DNA from 2 places in the Lysinibacillus sp. FSL R7-0073 genome. Region 2 is predicted to be linked to the other one. Evidence: a T-box and tRNA genes for the amino acid it is inferred to sense, from the RefSeq annotation. Region 2 holds a T-box; the other holds one or more tRNA genes.
The links. The T-box of region 2 lies ahead of tyrS (tyrosine--tRNA ligase). A T-box ahead of a tRNA ligase gene usually reads a tRNA of that ligase, here a tRNA-Tyr.
Positions count from the first base shown of each region.

Region 1 (7,284 bases), 1.5 Mb from region 2:
CTTTTGAAATAAATGGACTTTCAGATAGAGGTAAATAACAAGCTGCCGCTGTAACTTTATCTCTTTGCATAATAACCGCCCCATCATGTAGTGGCGTATTCGGTATAAAGATATTAATTAGCAATTCTGAAGAAATTTCAGCATTTAGACCTATACCTGTTTCAATATATTCGTTAAGACCTGTTTCTTTTTCAATTGAAATTAACGCACCTATTCGACGTTTAGCCATATAACTTACAGATTTTTTCATAGCCTCTATAAGCCTTGTTTGCTCCTCGTCTTCTTGACTAGACGATCGTTGGAAAAGTTTCCCTCTGCCAATTTGTTCTAAGCCTCGTCTGATTTCAGGCTGGAAAATAATAATAATAGCCAAGAAACCAAATTCAATGACCTGCTGTAACATCCAGCCTAACGTTTGTAACCCTAAAAGGTCTGTTGCAATTCGTGCAATAATAATGACGAAAATTCCCTTAAGTAATTGGACAGCCTTCGTACCTTTAATGAGGGTTAAGACCTTATAAACGACGTACCAAACTAGCAGTATATCGATGAAGTTAATAACAATATTCACAGGCGTTAAATCTGTGAAATGTTCAATAATTTGCACGTGGCATCCCCCACTTTTCATTACGAATCCATACACATTCAAGTATAGCACATTCTTATCAAATGTAACTTTTTTCAAATAAAAAGTCTACTCAGAAGAGTAGACCTTTCAGCCTCTCACGTGCACTATTTTTTAGGACGTATAGAGTGTTATTTAGTTTCTTCCTTTTCATCAAATGTAATGGCTGTCTTTACAGAATTTTTAATCGTATACCATAACCATTCAAATACTTCGTCAATTTCTTCAATTCTCCCTGAAACTACCGCTGAAGATGCCATATATTGCCCGTTTATGACTGTGACGTTTCCATCAACTTCTCCTTCAACAACCAAATCGCCATTTTTCACAACAATATCGCCCTTTACAACTTCTCCTGCAGGTACGATAACCGTTTGACCATCTACAACTAAATTGGGCTGCTTGGTCACAGAGAAATGCTGGTCATCCATAAAGCTACCGAGCAAGGTAGCACTCATAAATAAACAAAATACTGCCGCTGCCACAAAAAATGGATGTCGGCGTATCCATTTTTGTATGCCTACTCGACTTTTTGGTTTTGGTAAACGAGCCATTACTGCTGCTTCAAAATCCGGAGGCGCTGTAATATGGGAAGCACTCTTCACAAAGGCGATTGTTTCACTCAATTCATGCATCAACTGTTTACAATCATTACATGTATGCAAGTGTTGCTTTAACTCTTGCTCATGCTCACGACTAATGTCACCGTCTAAATAATCATGCATATAATCAATTATATGCTCTGGACAAGTATTCATGACGCTCCCCCTCCTACAGATTGTTTAACTGCTTACGTAATGCCTCACGTCCGCGGTGAATTCTCGTTTTCACCGTTCCAAGCGGCATATCTAAAATCTCGCTAATCTCTTGCAACGATAACTCTTCTATATATTTCAATACTATAACCGAACGGTATTTATCCGGCAAACGTCCAATTTCGTATTGAATGCGATCTTGCAGCTCCATTTGCTCTAACTGCTCCTCTGGTAGCTGGTCGTCTGCTGCGATTTGTGAATACATATCAAGCCCTTCTGTACCAGCTACTTCTGCATCTAAATAATAATCCGGTTTCTTTTTCCGAATACGATCTATACAGAGGTTTGTCGCTATGCGATAAAGCCACGTCGAAAACTTTCTTTTCTGATCAAAAGTATGCAAATTCATATATGCCCGAACAAAAGCTTCCTGAGCAATATCTTCAGATTCTTGTTTGTTACCTAACATTCGATAGCATACTTGGTACAGTTTGTGCTGATAGAGACTCACAATATCGGCAAATGCGTTTTGATCGCCTTTAAGCACTTGTTTTATTCTCTTATTTACTAACGCATCCATTGTGTTGACTTCTCCACCTTTACAACTGTCTTATACTATACGACCCACCGATAAGAAAAGTTTCGTTTTATTTCAATTATAGCAAAAGATTTTTATGCAATGTGGCTACAGGCAATTTTTTGAAAATTTTTCTTTAAACTAAAGTTTCTCCAAATAATGATCCCATTAAAGCAACAGCTACATTTGCTGTTGTATTTTTCTCGTCTAATATCGGATTAACTTCTACAAACTCTGCTGAAGTTAACATTCCTGATTCTTGTAACATTTCCATCGCTAAATGACTTTCTCGATACGTAATTCCGCCTGGCACTGGTGTTCCAACCCCTGGTGTATAAAGAGGGTCAAGTCCATCTAAATCAAGCGATAGGTGTAATCCATCAACATTGCGCTCTTTTAAATAGGCAAGTGCATCTTCCATAACACGCGTCATGCCAAGTCGGTCAATTTCATGCATAGTGTACACTTTAATTCCTTGTTCACGAATCAAATCACGCTCACCTGGATCTACAGAACGAGCTCCGATAATAATAACGTTTTCTGGCTTAATTTTGGGCACATTATTACGAATTTGAACTAAACGTTCATGCCCAAGCCCAATACTAACTGCTAAAGGCATTCCATGTATGTTGCCTGAAGGTGTAGTTTCAGGTGTATTTAAATCTGCATGTGCATCATACCAAATAACACCTAGATTTTTATAATGTTCTCCTAATCCTGCAAGTGTCCCAATAGCAATACTATGGTCTCCACCAAATACAAGTGGGAATTTTTTTTGTTCGACTACATCATGTACGCTATTAGCTAAAGCCGTACTAACTTCTACTACTTCCTCTAAATTCAATAACTTTTCATCTACTGCCGCGTTTGCATGCTTTTGACTAACACGAATATCCCCTTGATCTTGTACCTCGTGTCCAATACTTGCTAAACGTTCAACAACGCCTGCATAACGAATAGCACTTGGTCCCATATCTACACCTCGGCGTGTTTGTCCGTAATCTGTTGGTACTCCAATAATAGAAATATTAAGTTTATTCATGTTTTTATACCCCCTAAAAGTTATAAGACTATTGTAAAGCCTACTTACTACTTGGCTCAACTCAACATAAATGTGCATATTTATTCAATTGCAAATAGCATAAAAAAATCTCCTACTGTTTTCAGTAAGAGATTAGTTATCTGTATTTATTATATCACTTTTGAATATATTTTATTCTATAAAAGTGAGCCATGAAGGACTCGAACCTTCGACCCTCTGATTAAAAGTCAGATGCTCTACCAACTGAGCTAATGGCTCATAAAAGAAAAATGGCTGGGGTACTAGGATTCGAACCTAGGCATGACGGAATCAAAATCCGTTGCCTTACCGCTTGGCTATACCCCAATCATTTATAAAACTGGTGGAGGGGGACGGATTCGAACCGCCGAACCCTAAGGAGCGGATTTACAGTCCGCCGCGTTTAGCCACTTCGCTACCCCTCCGAAATAACACAAGAATAATGGTGGAGGATGACGGGCTCGAACCGCCGACCCTCTGCTTGTAAGGCAGATGCTCTCCCAGCTGAGCTAATCCTCCATAGAAACAGGTGTGTTATATCACAGTTTATTTTCTTCTTAAAGCCTGTACATCATGATGATGTATTTTAAATGGTGACCCCTACGGGATTCGAACCCGTGTTACCGCCGTGAAAGGGCGGTGTCTTAACCACTTGACCAAGGGGCCAAACTTATGTCTTAAACAAGACAAGAATTATAATAACACTATTTCTACATTCTTGCAACACTTTTCTACATTTTTTTATGTATAAAACCATCTTAAAAATGAGCAAAAAAATGGCTCCGAAGGCAGGACTCGAACCTGCGACAACCTGATTAACAGTCAGGTGCTACTACCAACTGAGCTACTTCGGAACAATACTATTCAAATCGATCTTAGATGACCTCTTAAGTACATTTATTATTATAGCAAGCATTCGAAATAATGCAACACATTTGTGTAAAATATTATATTTTTTTGTCGAGGCCTTCTTAAATATTACTTAGAAACCATAATAGTTCTCTATTAAATCTAAAATTTCTATTTTGTGTATTAAATATTCTTGCTGTATATTATTGCAATTGTTAAAATAAAAATAGTTTTATGAATTTTCTATCATTTTAGGGGGAGGAATGTTCAAATGGTAATAGAGGATTTAATTGCACCGGATGTTTATAACATCACAGAGGAATTAGAAAAGTTTTCGCAAGATAGTGAACGCCAAGCCATACGTTGGTTAAATACACAAGAAGAGAGACAAACCGTTACTTACGTAGAACTTGTTCAAAAAATGAATCAATACGCTAATGCCTTTACGAAGAAAGGGCTTCAAAAAGGAGATCGTGTATTAGTTATTATTCCTCGTCTACCAGAGGCCTATTTTGTTTTCCTAGGCTGTTTAAAAGCGGGTATTGTTCCTATTTCCTGTTCAGAAATGTTACGCGCAAGTGATTTAGAGTATCGTATGGAGCATTCTTCTGCTAGTGCTGTTATCGCATATGAAGTATTCACTAATGAAGTAGACAAAATTTCGCCTTCTGTAGATGCTTTAAAAAACAAAATGGTCATCGGAACAGCTACAGGAGATTGGTCTTCTTTAAATGAATTGGCTAGCTCTCAGCCAAATACATTTACTGCTGTTGCTACTAAACGTGATGACATGGCATTCCTTTCTTATACTTCTGGAACAACAGGCAAGCCTAAAGGTGTCGTTCATTCTCATGGCTGGGGCTACGCGCATATTCGAACAGCGGCTGCACAGTGGCTTTGTGTACGTGAAGGAGACTTAGTATGGGCAACTGCAGCTCCAGGCTGGCAAAAATGGATTTGGAGTCCGTTCCTCTCTACCATTATGTTGGGAGCAACTGCCTTTGTTTATCATGGTGGGTTTGATGCAAAAACATATCTTCAGCTGTTGCAGAATGAAAAAGTTAATGTTCTTTGCTGCACACCAACTGAATATCGTATTATGGCGAAACTTGAGAATTTAAATGACTATAATCTATCATCTCTTCGTAGCGCTGTCTCTGCTGGTGAGCCATTAAATAGACCGGTCATTGAAACATTTAAGAATCAATTTGGTCTAAAAGTCCGCGATGGTTATGGTCAAACTGAAAATACATTACTCATTGGTACTTTGGAAAATACGGAGCTACGACCTGGTTCCATGGGTGTCCCAACTCCAGGTAATATTGTCCGTATTATCGACAATGAAGGCAATGAGGCACCTGTTGGCGAGGTTGGCGATATCGCCATACACAAATCATCACCAGCCTTGTTTAAAGAGTATTATCGTGAGCCTGAGCGCACACAAGCGGCATTCCGAGGTGAATGGTACATTACAGGTGATCAAGCAAAATGTGATGAAGATGGTTACTTCTGGTTTGAAGGTCGGGGCGACGATATTATTATCTCATCTGGTTACACTATTGGCCCATTTGAAGTGGAAGATGCCTTAAACAAACATGATGCTGTACAAGAGTGTGCCGTTGTCGCTGCTCCAGATGAAATTAGAGGGCATATTGTCAAAGCCTACGTAATCTTACGGGATGGCTATAAGGGACACAATGAAGAAGAACTAATCAAGGAGCTACAGGAGCATGTAAAAGCACTGACAGCGCCTTATAAATATCCTCGTAGTATTGTCTTTATCGATGAGTTACCAAAAACAACATCTGGGAAAATTCGTCGTATCGAACTACGAGCAGCAACTGTTTAAAATAGTAAGGAGGCATTTCGTTGAATGAAATGCCTCCTTTTTTATCTACTTTTTGGAATTTTAGACAGAAAAAAAGCCACTACTGAGTGTATCAGTAGCGACTTTTTGCGCCTAGCGACGTCCTACTCTCACAGGGGGAAGCCCCCAACTACCATCGGCGCTAAAGAGCTTAACTTCCGTGTTCGGTATGGGAACGGGTGTGACCTCTTTGCCATCATCACTAGACTATGGTCGACCTTCCATACACGGCGTATTGCTGTGTCTAGAAGCTCTCTTTTTTGAAAGAATTGTTCTTTCAAAACTGGATAAACGGTTCATTGAATGCTTCAAACTTTTTTTGGTTAAGTCCTCGATCGATTAGTATTCGTCAGCTCCATGTGTCACCACACTTCCACCTCGAACCTATCTACCTCATCGTCTTTGAGGGATCTTACTTACTTGCGTAATGGGAAATCTCATCTTGAGGGGGGCTTCATGCTTAGATGCTTTCAGCACTTATCCCGTCCACACATAGCTACCCAGCGATGCCTTTGGCAAGACAACTGGTACACCAGCGGTGTGTCCATCCCGGTCCTCTCGTACTAAGGACAGCTCCTCTCAAATTTCCTACGCCCACGACGGATAGGGACCGAACTGTCTCACGACGTTCTGAACCCAGCTCGCGTACCGCTTTAATGGGCGAACAGCCCAACCCTTGGGACCGACTACAGCCCCAGGATGCGATGAGCCGACATCGAGGTGCCAAACCTCCCCGTCGATGTGGACTCTTGGGGGAGATAAGCCTGTTATCCCCGGGGTAGCTTTTATCCGTTGAGCGATGGCCCTTCCATGCGGAACCACCGGATCACTAAGCCCGTCTTTCGACCCTGCTCGACTTGTAGGTCTCGCAGTCAAGCTCCCTTGTGCCTTTACACTCTACGAATGATTTCCAACCATTCTGAGGGAACCTTTGGGCGCCTCCGTTACCTTTTAGGAGGCGACCGCCCCAGTCAAACTGTCCGCCTGACACTGTCTCCTGCCCCGCTAAGGGGCATGGGTTAGAATTTCAATACAACCAGGGTAGTATCCCACCGACGCCTCCTTCGAAGCTGGCGCTCCGAGATCTCTGGCTCCTACCTATCCTGTACAAGTTGTACCAAAATTCAATATCAGGCTACAGTAAAGCTCCACGGGGTCTTTCCGTCCTGTCGCGGGTAACCTGCATCTTCACAGGTACTATAATTTCACCGAGTCTCTCGTTGAGACAGTGCCCAGATCGTTACGCCTTTCGTGCGGGTCGGAACTTACCCGACAAGGAATTTCGCTACCTTAGGACCGTTATAGTTACGGCCGCCGTTTACTGGGGCTTCAATTCGCAGCTTCGCTTGCGCTAACCACTCCTCTTAACCTTCCAGCACCGGGCAGGCGTCAGCCCCTATACGTCACCTTACGGTTTTGCAGAGACCTGTGTTTTTGCTAAACAGTCGCCTGGGCCTATTCACTGCGGCTCTCATGCGCTTGCACGCTCAAGAGCACCCCTTCTCCCGAAGTTACGGGGTCATTTTGCCGAGTTCCTTAACGAGAGTTCTC
Region 1 is NZ_JBBPAS010000001.1:4,553,619-4,560,902, forward strand. It holds gene cdaA (diadenylate cyclase CdaA) at 1-607, opposite strand, end outside; gene MKY88_RS22910 (anti-sigma factor family protein) at 757-1,383, opposite strand; gene sigW (RNA polymerase sigma factor SigW) at 1,397-1,960, opposite strand; gene rocF (arginase) at 2,094-2,999, opposite strand; tRNA gene MKY88_RS22925 (tRNA-Lys) at 3,185-3,257, opposite strand; tRNA gene MKY88_RS22930 (tRNA-Gln) at 3,270-3,344, opposite strand; tRNA gene MKY88_RS22935 (tRNA-Tyr) at 3,359-3,442, opposite strand; tRNA gene MKY88_RS22940 (tRNA-Val) at 3,461-3,536, opposite strand; tRNA gene MKY88_RS22945 (tRNA-Glu) at 3,609-3,683, opposite strand; tRNA gene MKY88_RS22950 (tRNA-Asn) at 3,795-3,871, opposite strand; gene mbcS (acyl-CoA synthetase MbcS) at 4,138-5,715, shown strand; rRNA gene rrf (5S ribosomal RNA) at 5,825-5,940, opposite strand; rRNA gene MKY88_RS22965 (23S ribosomal RNA) at 6,053-7,284, opposite strand, start outside.
Region 1: it encodes a tRNA-Tyr, which carries the amino acid that the T-box ahead of tyrS (tyrosine--tRNA ligase) is inferred to sense. The anticodon was not compared.

Region 2 (7,284 bases):
GAAGAATTGACTTCATAGGACCCAATCTGTAAGCTTCGTGCATATTTTGCGTTTGCGAGTAGTAATTCCATTTCTATGCTGTTAGAAATAATGCCACCATCTTCTAGCTTTTGGGCCACAATATATGGTGTAATCCCACTATATATTTGTAATATCATTGTCGTATCATCCGCATTGTTATCTTCTTTAACAGACGGTTCTGAAGAATCAGTAGTAGTCTCTTCAGTAGTATGTACTTGTTTGACTGGTTTTTTTAACGCAGCAATTTCTTGATTGGCCTGATTGAGCTTATTTTGCAATTCTTCAACCTTATGGGAAGAATCTTTTTCAGGCAGGCCAATGTTCACATCGAAGCGGCTTGCAAGAGCAAGTATGGCCCCGACTAGGAAAATGGCTAGACCAAATGAGCGGATGGAAGACTTGTTCATAAATTAACGACCCCCGTTTGCAATCACTTGACGAACTTGTTCTTCTGTTAAATTTGAGCGGATACTAATATCTCCTACAGAAAGTCCTTGTTTATTCAATTCGAGCACCTGACTTACGATAATTTGATGAATCGGCTTTGCTTGTGATGGATTAGGCGCTATTTTTGAAGCTTGTGCTGCTTGTTGGACAGCTTGCATGACTTGTTGAACTTTAGGATTTTGTACGCTAGGATTAGGTGTTGTTTTTGATTTTACTTGAAACTCTGGTTCTAATAGTAGCTCTTCCTCTACAATTTTTAAACGGCGCTTTAAATTATTCGTTTCTTGGAATATGGAGATAGATAATTCTTCGACATCTTTCTCGACTTTTTTCGAGCTATTTTTGAAAAAGAACGATACTATAATCAAAAGAATCCCGAAACTCATTAGTATGATGGATAAATCCAATAGTTTCACCTCGTTGTAGTATGTAATTATAAGATATTTTACCATATGCAAACTTAATATGAAATGAAGGTAGATTTTTTTTCAGTTTGTGTTATAATAGGTTAGTCGTATAAATCATGCTCAAATTTAAATTCTTGATATAGAGTGGGAGGGTTAATGATGCGCGTAAACATTACTTTAGCTTGCACAGATTGCGGCGAACGTAACTACATTTCTAAAAAGAACAAGCGTAACAATCCAGAGCGTCTTGAACTTAAAAAATATTGCTCTCGCGAGAAGAAATACACTCTTCACCGTGAAACTAAGTAATCGCTCATTAAGCCAAAACCACAAGTGGTTTTGGCTTTCTACATTTTATGAATGATTAAGGTTTTACTATATAGGAGGTAGCCTGATGGATAAAACAACATTACGAAACAAGGTACGAGAAACACTTGCGATAATGAATGAAGAAGTTTATATCAGACAATCTAAAGCTGTAGTGCAAAGGGTGCAACAGGAACCATATATAATAGAAGCAAATACTATCGGCATTACCATTTCGAATCAGCCAGAAGTCGACACAATTCTTTTAATTGAAGAACTATGGCAGCTTGGGAAAAAGGTCGCTGTGCCAAAGTGCCACCCCAAAACAAGAGAAATGACATTTTACGCCATTGAATCATTTGCTCAGCTTGAAACAGTATATATGCATTTGCGTGAGCCTATTCCCGAAAGATGTGAGTTAGTTGACGCAAATGAGATGGATATCATCTTAGTACCTGGGGTTGTTTTTGATCGGTTAGGCTATCGAATAGGGTATGGCGGTGGTTATTATGATCGCTATATATTAAACTATAAAAAGGGTAAATTGATGTCATTACTTTTTGACGAGCAGATCGTTAATCGTGTTCCTACTGAAGAACATGATTGCCCTGTAGACATCATAGTGACACCGACAGAACGTATTGACTGTCTAGCACATCGAGGAGCGAACGAAAATGGATAAAATGTTAGATATTTATGAACTCTTGAAAACTTATGGTACTTATATTTATACACGGGACCCTATTGGCGATTTGATGTTAATGGAGGATGAAATAAAAGAGCTCTATAAAGCGAATGTACTAGACATAAAAGATTACCAAATGGCATTATTACTAATTCGACAAGAAACAACAAGACTTCGTATGGAAGAGAATAAAAAGTAATGTTTGAAATATAATGTAATGGGGTATTGTAAACTTAATGTAACATGTATGTAATATTCTTAAAAACAGTGGGTTTCCGCTGTTTTTATGTTTTTACGAAACTTTTTACAATGTAAAACGTATATATAGATATCTGGTGCATATACGAGCGAGGAGAGTAAAATTTCCAAAAGATATGTGTTGATTATCTGTAAAAAATGGATTAAGATATATTTTGTTTCCGTAACAAAATGTAAAAAATTATTATTTTTTTGTAAGGAAGTAGGGAGGATGTTAGGAATGAGATCAATAAAGTGGCCTAAACATTCATTTATGATACTAGCAATTATAGCAACTTGGATCAAAACGGTCATTGTTTACCACACGAGCTTTGAGATGAAAATTGAAAATGCAATGCAACAATTTATTTTGTTTATTAACCCATTAAGTTTCTTGCTATTTACGTATGGTTTAGCACTTTTCTTTAAATCAGCAAAAGCTAGAAATCGTTATTTAATTACAGTCAGCATTATTTTATCAATAGTCCTATATGGAAATGTAGCGTTCTATCGTTTCTATAATGACTTTATTACCCTACCAGTATTATTCCAAACAAGTAATTTTAGTGACTTAGGAACATCAGTAGCAGCAATAATAGAGCCATGGGATGTCTTGTATTTTGTTGATGTACTTATTTTAATCTTAGCGAATAAATTTATACCAAAAATGAAAAATTCGTTTAAAGTTAATGTGGAATTCCGCCGTGCATTTTTTGTGCTGGCAATCGCTATGTCATTCTTAAACTTAGGTTTAGCTGAAACAGAGCGTCCACAATTATTAACACGTAGTTTTGACCGTGAATTACTTGTAAAAAACATTGGTACGTACAATTACCATTTGTATGATATTTATATTCAAACAAAATCATCTGCCCAACGTGCGTTAGCGGACGGTAGTGAATTAGTTGAAGTAAACAACTATGTTCGCTCTAATCAGGCAGCAGTTAACCCAGAAATGTTTGGAAAATATAAAGGTCGCAACTTAATTGTTGTGTCTATGGAGTCTTTACAAAACTTTGTCATTAACAATGACATGAATGGTCATGAAGTTACGCCATTCTTAAACTCTTTAACAAAAGATAAAGATACGTATTATTTCAGTAACTTCTATCACCAAACAGGTTTAGGAAAAACATCTGACTCTGAGTTTATCGTAGAAAATTCATTGTTTGGTTTAGGACGTGGAGCAGTATTCTTCACGCATGGTGGAAATACGTATAACTCAATGGCAGAACGCCTTGGGGAAAATGGATACTTTACAAATGTCATGCACCCAAATAATAAATCGTTCTGGAACCGTGACATCATGTATCAATCTTTAAAAATTAATAAGTTCTACGATATCGATTCTTATACAGTAGAAGAAGGGCAAGCTGTGAACTGGGGAATGAAAGATACTCCATTCTTAGAGCAATCTGCAGCATTAATGAAAGATATGCCACAACCATTCTACTCAAGACTTATTACGTTAACGAACCACTATCCATTTACATTGGATCCGGAAGATATTATGATTCCTGAATATGACTCAAACTCAGGAACATTAAATCGCTACTTCCAAACAGTACGCTATATGGATGAAGCCTTAAAAGATTTCTTCCAACAATTGAAAGATCAAGGTGTTTATGATAATTCTATTATCGTTATGTATGGTGACCACTACGGTATATCAGAAAACCATAATAAAGCAATGGCACAATATTTAGGAAAAGAACAAATAACACCATTTGATAATGCATTGTTACAGGAAGTACCTTTATTCATCCATATTCCAGGATCTGACGATGGTAAAGAGATGACTGAAATGGCTGGACAAATGGATTTACGTCCAACAATTTTACACCTGCTTGGTATTGAAACGTCAAAAGATATGCAAATGGGTGCGGATTTATTCTCTCCAGAACATGAAAACTTTGTAGTGTTCCGTGACGGACGCTTTATCACAGATAAATATGTGTATGCGGGAGAAGCTTGCTATGATAAATCAACAGGTGAAGAAATAGAAGTGGAGCCATGTCAGCCATACGCTGATCGTGCAACTATGGAACTTGAAAATTCTGACGCCATCATCAATGGAGACCTTCTTCGTTTCTATGATGAAAAGACAGGTAATTTAAAACAAGAATCCGTTAAGTAAACAAAGAGAGATCTCGCCATGAGATCTCTCTTTTACTTTGCACAATTGACAAATTTGTTGAAGTGATTATAATTAGTGTAAATATCTGCATAACGAAGATTTGTTTTTCACATTTCGGAGTATAAGAGTTAAAGGCATGGAAAAGAACAAGTAGCTTTAATAAAACTGACAGAGAGTAGCCGGTAGCTGAGAGGCGCAAGGGATATTAAAGTGAATACATCTTGGAGCTGCGTACCGAAATTTTAGTAGGCTACGACGGGTTTGCATCCGTAATCATTGCAATAGTATCGCTGCGGCTGTACTAATGGAGGAGTGCTATTTGAGTAGCTCTCGAAAAAAGGTGGTACCACGTTCATGAACGTCCTTAGGATTTAATCCTAAGGGCGTTTTTTGCATCTGGACGTTCTTATTGCCAAATTAGGGGCGACAGCAGTCCTGTCAGAAACTCTTATAGATCTTGCAATATTAACTTTTTAATATTACAAGGAGATGTTTTGTATGTTTTTAACACCAAAGGAGCAGTTAGCTATTATTAAAAAGGGTGCAGACAAAATTGTTGATGAACCCGAGTTACTAAAAAAATTGGAGCACTCATTTCAAGAGCAAAAGCCTTTAACAATTAAATTGGGGCTCGATCCATCCGCACCAGATATTCATTTAGGGCATGCAGTCGTGTTGCGAAAAATTAAACAGCTGCAAGATTTAGGGCATCATGCAGTCATTGTCATTGGCGATTTTACGGGTCGTATTGGTGATCCTACCGGAAAGTCTAAGGGACGTGTAGCGTTAAGTGATGAAATGGTGAAGGAAAATGCCAAAACGTATTGTGAGCAAATTTTTAAAGTGTTAGATGAAGAGAAAACGATTGTCCGTTTCAATAGTGAGTGGTTAGCAAAATTAACGTTTGAAGAAGTCATCCAGCTGGCAGCCACTACATCTGTTGCCCGTATTTTGGAGCGTGAAGACTTCCAAAAGCGGTACCACCACCAAATTCCAATTGGCGTACATGAATTTTTCTACCCCCTCATGCAGGCGTATGATTCTGTAGAATTAAAAGCTGACATCGAATTAGGGGGGACCGATCAAACGTTTAATATTCTCATGGGACGCACCTTACAAAGGCATCGAGGGCTAGAAAAACAAATTGCTATTTTTATGCCATTACTTGAAGGATTAGATGGCATTGAAAAAATGAGTAAAAGCTTGGGGAATTATATTGGTGTCAATGAAGCACCTGAAGTTATGTTTAAAAAAATTATGGAAATACCAGATTCGCTCATTATTAAATATTTTGAATTAGCGACAGATGAGCATCCACTTCAAGTGCAAGCCATTCAAGAAAGGCTGCAAAATGGAGAGAACCCACGTGATTTAAAATTACAATTAGCAGAAATAGTGACAGCTTTATATCATGGTCATGCTGCTACGATGGATGCAAAATCTTATTTTGAAGCTGCTTTCCAAAAGAAAGTTATTCCTGATAATATTCCTGTATTGCTACTTGAAATTGATAAAGAAAGAATAGCGGATATCATTCCACAATTAATTTCTATCCAATTTATTCAGAGTAAAAGTGATTTTTTAAGGCTAATTAAACAAAATGGGGTTTCATTGAATGGAGAAAAAATTGCTGTGGATGATCTATCTCAAGTATTAATGAATGAGGATGTCCTGCAAATTGGTAAGAAGAGATTTCTAAAATTAAATAAGTAAAATGGGAGGATGTCCAAGAAAAAAAGAGCAATCTCTAATAGAGACTGCTCTTTTTTCTGTCTAAATTTTAGTGTAATTTTGGTGGATACCCGCTATGAACGATTGTCATGATGACAAACCATCCAAAAACGACAGCACTTAATAAGTTGAAAACAACGCTTAAAAGGTTCTTTTCTTTAATTGCTTGGAATGTACCAACTACAGCTAAAATCGCTACTAGACCAAAAATAACCATTAATAAGTTCATTAAAAATAGACACTCCTTTCGACATCAGAAAATGAATGTCGTAAACAATATTCCTCCTTAATTGTAATCGTTCTACCTGTTTTTGTCGAGAACTATTATAGCGCAAACTATGAACATTTATCGTCAAATTGTGGCAAAGCCTGTATAATAGAAAAATGAGGTGATATCTATGATGAACGTACGTAGTTTTTCTCTTGGTCCAGTCCAAACGAATTGCTATATCGTATCGAATAAAGACAAGGAATGTATCGTATTTGATCCAGGTGAAGAAGCGGAGCGTCTTATTAAAACAATTCGAAGCAATGGTTTAAAACCGTTAGCCATTTTTTTAACGCATGCACATTTTGACCATATTGGTGCGGTGGATGCCGTAAGGGAAACATTTAATGTACCTGTGTGGATCCATGAAAAAGAGGTTAGCTGGCTAGGAGATCCAGAAAAGAATGGCTCTAGTAAATATGCTGCATTACCAGATTATAGGGTAGCTACACCAGATCAAAACACTATCATTAAAAAAGAGCAACAATTTGAAATGAGCAACTTTGTGTTTCAAGCTGTATTTACACCAGGACATTCACCTGGTAGCATTTCTTATGTATTTGAAAATGACGGCTTTGCGATTGTGGGAGACACATTATTTGAACAGGGTGTAGGACGGACAGATTTAATTGGTGGGTCCTCCAAAATATTATTAGCATCTATTCATGACAAATTATTATCATTACCTGAGGATACAATCATATATCCGGGTCATGGAAATTATACAACTGTCAGTGCAGAAATGGAAACAAACCCGTTTTTAAATGGATTTTAAAATACCATGCGTTAAAAAAAGCGTATCTCGTTAATGAGATACGCTTTTTTAGTTGTATTAATGACCGCCACCAGGTACGTGAATGAATGTTGTATAGTACGTGAAGCCAGCGAAGAATACAGTTAAATATGCTCCGAAAATGTACATGTACATACGTTCTGAAAGGTTTAAGAAGCCTAATAATAAGAATAAACCTGTATTACCTAAGAATAATAGCGATACCTCGTTCATACCACCAAGGTAGAACATAACGGCAAAAATACCTGTCCA
Region 2 is NZ_JBBPAS010000001.1:3,095,182-3,102,465, reverse strand. It holds gene MKY88_RS15420 (hypothetical protein) at 1-428, opposite strand, end outside; gene MKY88_RS15415 (hypothetical protein) at 432-884, opposite strand; gene rpmG (50S ribosomal protein L33) at 1,035-1,184, shown strand; gene MKY88_RS15405 (5-formyltetrahydrofolate cyclo-ligase) at 1,270-1,863, shown strand; gene MKY88_RS15400 (YqgQ family protein) at 1,856-2,065, shown strand; gene MKY88_RS15395 (LTA synthase family protein) at 2,345-4,240, shown strand; T-box leader at 4,369-4,609, shown strand; gene tyrS (tyrosine--tRNA ligase) at 4,739-5,953, shown strand; gene MKY88_RS15385 (DUF2759 domain-containing protein) at 6,021-6,200, opposite strand; gene MKY88_RS15380 (MBL fold metallo-hydrolase) at 6,370-7,014, shown strand; gene MKY88_RS15375 (DUF2626 family protein) at 7,072-7,284, opposite strand, start outside.